DNA from 3 places in the Micromonospora sp. NPDC049114 genome. Region 3 is predicted to be linked to each of the others. Evidence: predicted binding sites of a transcription regulator. Region 3 holds the regulator's gene; each other region holds the start of a gene.

Region 1 (2,266 bases), on a different contig from region 3:
CGGTCCGGGTGAGCACCAGGCTCGCCGCCTGGTCGCCGGCCAGCCGCAGATCCCGCCGCAACTGCTCCGGCGTGAGCGCGGAGCCCCGCTTGAGGATCTCCACCCGGCCCACCCGCCGCTCGCGCAGCAACGCCCGCAGGCGCTTGAGCGAGAACGGCAGCACGTCGGTGATCTCCAGACACCTGGCGTACGGGGTGCGGGTCGGCCGGTCGGCGTAGAGGTAGGCGATGCTCGGGTCGGCCAGCGTGGCGTCCAGCTGGTCGGCCAGCTCGGCGACGAGATGCGCGCGGACCACCGCCGGGTCCGGGTCGTACAGGTAGCGGCGCGGTGGCCCGACCGACGCCTCGGTGGCGCCCGAGCCGGTGAGCTGGAAACGGTGCGTCTCGGCGCCCACCTGTCGGTAGAGGGTCGCGCGGCGGGGCACCTGGGCCAGGTCGCCGCACCAGAGCGCGGCCTCGACCAGGTCGCCGTCCACGCCTACCCACTCCGCCTCCGCGCCCGCCGGGATGAGCGCGTGGTCCAGGCCCGGCGCCACCTTCACCACCGTGCGCGGCACTCGCTCGGCCAGCCCGGTGACGAAGTCCCACGGCGGCGAGTAGGCGCGCGGGTCGAAGATCCGCCGACCGGTGCCGCTCGTGCGTCGGGCCGGGTCACAGAAGACGCCGTCGACCCGCGAGACGTCGAACGCCGTGGCGTCGCCGCACTCGACAGTGAACAGCTCGGCCAGCCCCGCGGCGGCGGCGTTGGCGGCGGCCATCGCGGCGGTCACCGGGTCGGCCTCCACCCCGTACACCCGGATGCCGGAGCGGGCGGCGGCGAGCGCGTCGGCGCCGAGGCCGCAGCCGAGGTCGGCCAGCGTGCGTACGCCCGCCGCGCGCAGGCGCTCGGCGCGACGCTCGGCGACGACCCGGCGGGTGGCCTGCTCCAGCCCGGCCCGGGTGAGGAACATCCCGGCGGCGGCCGGGCCGAACTTGCCGACCGCCCGGTGACGCAGCTCGGCCTGGGTGAGCGCCGCCGCGGCCAGCGCGGGCGGCACCCCGGCGGCGCGCAACGCCGACGCCGCCGCCAGTGGATCACCGCCGGCCAGCCCGGCCGCCGCCGTGAGGGCGGCCGACCCCTCAGGGGTACGCAGCGCCGCCAGCTGTTCGAGATCCACCCGGCCATTGTCCCGGCCGAGGCGGAAATACCGGCTGGCGGGGCGCGACTCGCTGGCACTCTCCTTGACGGAGTGCTAGCCACGGAATAACCTGCGATTAGCACTCTCACCCTGAGGGTGCCAGCTTCCGGGTCTCGCGACCCGGGTGCGCACGCCAGGCGGACCGGCACCCGCGACGACGGCCCCGCCCGGTGGCATGAGGCAGATTGACGCTGGTCAGCCCCGCTGGCCGGCAACGAAACCAGTACCCCAGGAGGGTATGCCCGTGACTACCGCGACCAAGGTTGCGATCAAGCCGCTCGAGGACCGCATCGTGGTCCAGGCGAACGAGGCTGAGACCACCACGGCGTCGGGCATCGTGATCCCCGACACCGCCAAGGAGAAGCCGCAGGAGGGCACCGTCCTCGCTGTCGGCCCGGGGCGCGTCGACGACAACGGCAACCGGGTTCCGGTTGACGTGCAGGTCGGCGACACCGTCCTCTACTCGAAGTACGGCGGCACCGAGGTCAAGTACGCCGGCGAGGAGTACCTGGTGCTCTCCGCCCGCGACGTCCTCGCGGTCATCGAGAAGTAAGCAACCGATCAGTGTCGCTGCCCCGGTCCGGCTCGCCGGGCCGGGGCAGCGTCGCTTCGAAGGGACATTCATGGCGAAGATCCTGAGCTTCTCGGACGACGCCCGGCACCTGCTGGAGCACGGTGTCAACGCCCTCGCAGACGCGGTCAAGGTCACCCTCGGCCCGCGCGGGCGCAACGTCGTCCTGGACAAGAAATTCGGTGCGCCGACGATCACCAACGATGGTGTGACCATCGCCAAGGAGATCGAGCTCACCAACCCCTACGAGAACCTCGGCGCGCAGCTGGTCAAGGAGGTGGCGACCAAGACCAACGACGTCGCCGGCGACGGGACCACCACCGCGACCGTGCTGGCGCAGGCGATGGTCCGCGAGGGCCTGCGCAACGTGACCGCCGGGACCAACCCGGCCGGCCTCAAGCGGGGCATCGACGCGGCGGCCGCCAAGGTCTCCGAGGCGCTGCTCGGCCGGGCCGTCGAGGTCGCCGGCAAGGAGTCGATCGCGAACGTGGCGACGATCTCCGCGCAGGACGCCACCA
Region 2 (2,266 bases), on a different contig from region 3:
GGCCCTGGATCTGCTCGGCGTCACCGGCACCGTCGACGATGGTGGTCTCGTCCTTGGTGACCACGACCTTGCGGGCACGGCCCAGCATGTCGACGCCGACGGCGTCCAGCTTGAGGCCGACCTCCTCGCTGATGACCTGGCCACCGGTGAGGATGGCGATGTCGGCGAGCATGGCCTTGCGGCGGTCACCGAAGCCCGGCGCCTTGACGGCGACCGACTTGAAGGTGCCCCGGACCTTGTTGACGACCAGGGTGGCCAGGGCCTCGCCCTCGATGTCCTCGGCGATGATCAGCAGCGGCTTGCCGCCCTGCATGACCTTCTCCAGGATCGGGAGCAGGTCCTTGACCGACGAGATCTTGCTGTTGACGATCAGGAGGTAGGGGTCGTCGAAGACGGCCTCCATGCGCTCCGGGTCGGTCATGAAGTAGGCCGAGATGTAGCCCTTGTCGAAGCGCATACCCTCGGTGAGCTCCAGCTCCAGCCCGAAGGTGTTGCTCTCCTCGACGGTGATGACGCCTTCCTTGCCGACCTTGTCCATCGCCTCGGCGATGATCTCGCCGACGCTGGAGTCACCAGCGGAGATGGAGGCGGTGGAGGCGATCTGCTCCTTGGTCTCGACGTCCTTGGCGAGCTTGGACAGCTCCTCCGAGACGCTCGCGACCGCGGCCTCGATGCCCCGCTTCAGGGCCATCGGGTTGGCGCCGGCGGCCACGTTGCGCAGGCCCTCGCGAACCAGGGCCTGGGCCAGGACGGTCGCCGTCGTCGTGCCGTCACCGGCGACGTCGTCGGTCTTCTTGGCGACCTCCTTGACCAGCTCGGCGCCGATCTTCTCGTACGGGTCCTCGAGCTCGATCTCCTTGGCGATGCTCACACCATCGTTGGTGATGGTGGGGGCACCCCACTTCTTCTCGAGCACGACGTTGCGGCCCTTGGGGCCGAGGGTCACCTTTACGGCGTCGGCGAGCTGGTTCATGCCCCGCTCGAGGCCGCGGCGAGCCTCTTCGTCGAAAGCGATCATCTTGGCCATACGGCGTTGTCCTCCTGGACACTCACGGGCCACCCGAGATGTGTCCCCCGGATGGGCCGCCTGGTGTACGCACCTTGGGACGTCGCCACCTGGCGACGACGACGTCCTTCGGCCGGGCCGGATAGCCCGCGACGACCGGCCATGTGCCGCCCCGGCGTCTCCACGCCCGGGCAACCTGGCCCCACCGTCCCGACCATTGGCACTCACGGTATGCGAGTGCCAATGACTTGTTTAGCACTCTCACCTGCCGAGTGCAAGCACGATGGACCCGCTCAGCCGAGTTCCGCAGCCAGTGCGGCCCCGTTCACCGGCGCCTCATGGGCGCGTTGCTCGGCGTACGTGATCAGCAGGCCGATCAACTGGGCGAGGTGGGCCGGCAGCGCCAGCACCGCCGTGACACCGATCACCGCCACCGCCAGAACCGCGGTGCCCGGAGACGCGAACGGGTCCGTACCGATCCCGGTGGTGCCCACCGACTCCAGGACGCCCGGAACCACGGTGCCGACGATCACAGCCCCGCCCACCAGTGCCACCCGGCCGAGCAGCAGCCCGAGCCGAGCGTGGAACATCCCGAACGACCTGCCGATCGGGTTCTGCCGCTCGAACAGGTAGACCGGACCGGCCATGCTCAACGCGAACGCCAGGTAGATGCTCGGCAGGACGCAGAAGCAGAAGCCGATACCGATGAGCACACTGACCAGCAACGTCCAGCCCCACAGGCCGAGCGCCCGGCGCAGGCCGTACCGCAGCGCCGCGTCGACGCTGGCGGGCTGGCCGGTCGCCTGCTGGGTGATCACCCAACTGCCGGCGGCCCACCCCACGGCCTGCACCAGACCGATCAGCAGACTGCCGCCGACCAGCACGGCGACGAGGGTTACCAGGGTGGCGGCGAAGTTGTCCGGCAGTCCGGCGGCCGGGTCCATCTCGGCCTGCGCCTCCCAGCCGGGCGACGGGTCCAGGCCCAGCGAGACGACGGACAGCACCGCCGCCGGCAGGACCTGCGTGAGCAGCATGATCGGCACCAACTGCCGCCAGCCCCGCCGCAGCGCGCCACCGCACCGCTCGAACCAGGCCCCGACGCCGGCGCCGGGCGGAGTGACCAGGGCGTCGTTCGGGTCGAGCCCGTGACCCGGCGGGTACCAGCCGACCGGCGCCCCCGGATACCACGGCTGCCCACCGTAGGGGCCCGCCCCGGGCGGGTAGCCGCCGGTGGGCGGATAGGCCCAACCCTGCGGCGGC
Region 3 (2,266 bases):
CCCGGACCGTCGGGGACTGGGTGCCCCGGGCCAGCATCGCCACCAGCGGGGCGATCCAGCCGAGCACGCCCGCACTGACGATCATCCCGGCCGCGCCGCCGAAGTGCGCGACCAGCGCCCAGGTCTTGTCCTCGTTGTTGGCGTAGCCGCCGCCGGGGCCGCCGTAGGCGCCGCCGGTCGGATAGCCGCCAGTCGGGCCGCCCGGGGGATAACCGCCCGGCGGGGGGTAGCCACCTGGCGGAGGGTAGCCGCCCGACGGCGGCTGGTCACCGGTGGGCGGCGGATAGCCACCGGCCGGGGGATACCCGGCCGGGTCGGGTGCCCCCGACAGTGGTGCGGTGGGCGGCTCGGCCGCGTAGGGCGAGCCCGGGGGAGTCGGCTCCGGCGGGTAACTGCCGGGGTCTCCCGCGCCGGGAGGGCGAGGTGGTTCAGTCATGACTGTCACGGTAGGTGTCGGCGGCAACGTCGCACCAGAGCGACACCGCCCGGCCGCGTGGGCCGATCGGCCCGCTCGGGGTGGCGTGGGCCGCACCGACGGCCTGTCGTTGATCATCGCGTCGGCGGGGGCGCCGACGTAGACTGGCACTCGTTACAGTCGAGTGCCAGGACGGCCGACGGCCCGGGTGGGCTGCCGGCCGACGTGCGACAGGAGGTGCGGAGGATGGGTCTGGACGACCGCAAGCTCGCCGTGCTCCGCGCCATCGTCGAGGACTACGTCTCCACCCAGGAGCCGGTCGGCAGCAAGGCGCTTGTCGAGCGCCACCAGCTCGGGGTCTCCCCGGCGACGGTCCGCAACGACATGGCCGTGCTGGAGGAGGAGGGCTACATCCGGCAGCCGCACACCAGTGCCGGCCGGGTGCCCACCGACCGCGGCTACCGCCTGTTCGTCGACCGGCTGTCCCGGGTCAAGCCGCTCAGTCCGGCCGAACGCCGGGCCATCGAGCGTTTCCTCGTCGGCGCGGTCGATCTCGACGACGTGGTGCACCGCACCGTACGCCTGCTCGCCCAGCTCACCCGGCAGGTCGCCGTCGTGCAGTACCCGAGCCTGGCCCGCTCCTCGGTGCGCCACCTGGAGCTGGTGCCGATCTCCACCACCCGGCTGATGCTCGTCATGATCGCCGACACCGGGCGGGTCGAGCAGCGGCTGGTGGAGCTGCCCGCGCCGGTGCCCGCCGACGACGTCACCGACCTGCGCCGGCTCGCCAACGAGAAGCTCGCCGGCGCCCGCCTGTCCGACACCCCGCCGCTGGTGCAGGCGCTGGTCGAGGAGGTGCCGTCGGAGCTGCGCGGCGCGATGACCACCCTCTCCACGGTCCTGCTGGAGACGCTTGTCGAGCGGCACGAGGAACGCATCGCCCTGGCCGGCACCGCCAACCTCACCCGGGGCGGCCTGCTCGACTTCCAGGGTTCGCTGCGGCCCATCCTGGAGGCGCTGGAGGAGGAGGTCGTACTGCTCAAGCTCATCGGCGAGACCGAGCCCAGCACGACCCGGGTCCTGATCGGCGACGAGAACGAGTTCGACAACCTGCGCGCCGCCTCGGTGGTCAGCACCGGGTACGGCCCGGGGGCCACCATCGTGGGCGGCCTCGGCGTGTTGGGGCCCACCCGCATGGACTACCCCGGCACCATCGCCACGGTGCGCGCCGTGGCACGCTACGTGGGCGAGCTGCTGGCCCAGAACTGACCAGTCAGGGCCGACGGCCGGCTGCGGCCGCCGGTCGGCGTAACGCGAGACGAACATGAGGACACGGAACGCAGTGGCCAGGGACTACTACGGCATCCTCGGTGTCAGCCGGGAAGCCTCCGATGACGAGATCAAGCGCGCCTACCGCAAGCTGGCACGCCAGTTCCACCCGGACGTCAATCCGGACCCGGAGGCCCAGGAGAAGTTCAAGGACATCAACGCCGCGTACGAGGTCCTCTCGGACGACCGCAAGCGGCAGATCGTCGACCTGGGTGGCGACCCGCTCGCCCCGGGAGGCGGCGGCGCGGGCGGTCCGGGTGGCCCCGGCGGGGCCGGCCCGTTCGTCGGCTTCCAGGACATCATGGACGCGTTCTTCGGCGGCGCGGCAGGTGGCGCCCGTGGCCCACGGCCGCGGACCCGGCCGGGCGCCGACGCGATCCTGCGCCTCGAACTCGACCTGCACGAGACGGCGTTCGGCGTCGAGGCCCCGATCACTGTCGACACCGCGGTGCTCTGCACCACCTGCTCGGGCGCCGGCACGGCCGCCGGCACCCACCTGGCCACCTGCGAGGCGTGCGGCGG

The links. Region 3 encodes HrcA, which represses chaperone genes, less so after heat shock. Its sites were predicted from a motif close to GGTTNGCACNCTCNNNNNGAGNGTGCNAACC; they were not measured.
Region 1: the regulator HrcA is predicted to act here: its motif matches at 1,252-1,282, upstream of groES (co-chaperone GroES).
Region 2: the regulator HrcA is predicted to act here: its motif matches at 1,222-1,252, upstream of groL (chaperonin GroEL).

What each region holds. Positions count from the first base shown of each region.
Region 1 is NZ_JBEZEA010000004.1:106,047-108,312, forward strand. It holds gene AB0B39_RS15420 (methyltransferase domain-containing protein) at 1-1,156, opposite strand, end outside; gene groES (co-chaperone GroES) at 1,416-1,730, shown strand; gene groL (chaperonin GroEL) at 1,801-2,266, shown strand, end outside.
Region 2 is NZ_JBEZEA010000006.1:274,665-276,930, reverse strand. It holds gene groL (chaperonin GroEL) at 1-1,027, opposite strand, end outside; gene AB0B39_RS19875 (hypothetical protein) at 1,300-2,266, opposite strand, start outside.
Region 3 is NZ_JBEZEA010000018.1:75,072-77,337, forward strand. It holds gene AB0B39_RS30795 (DUF4870 domain-containing protein) at 1-436, opposite strand, end outside; gene hrcA (heat-inducible transcriptional repressor HrcA) at 662-1,684, shown strand; gene dnaJ (molecular chaperone DnaJ) at 1,758-2,266, shown strand, end outside.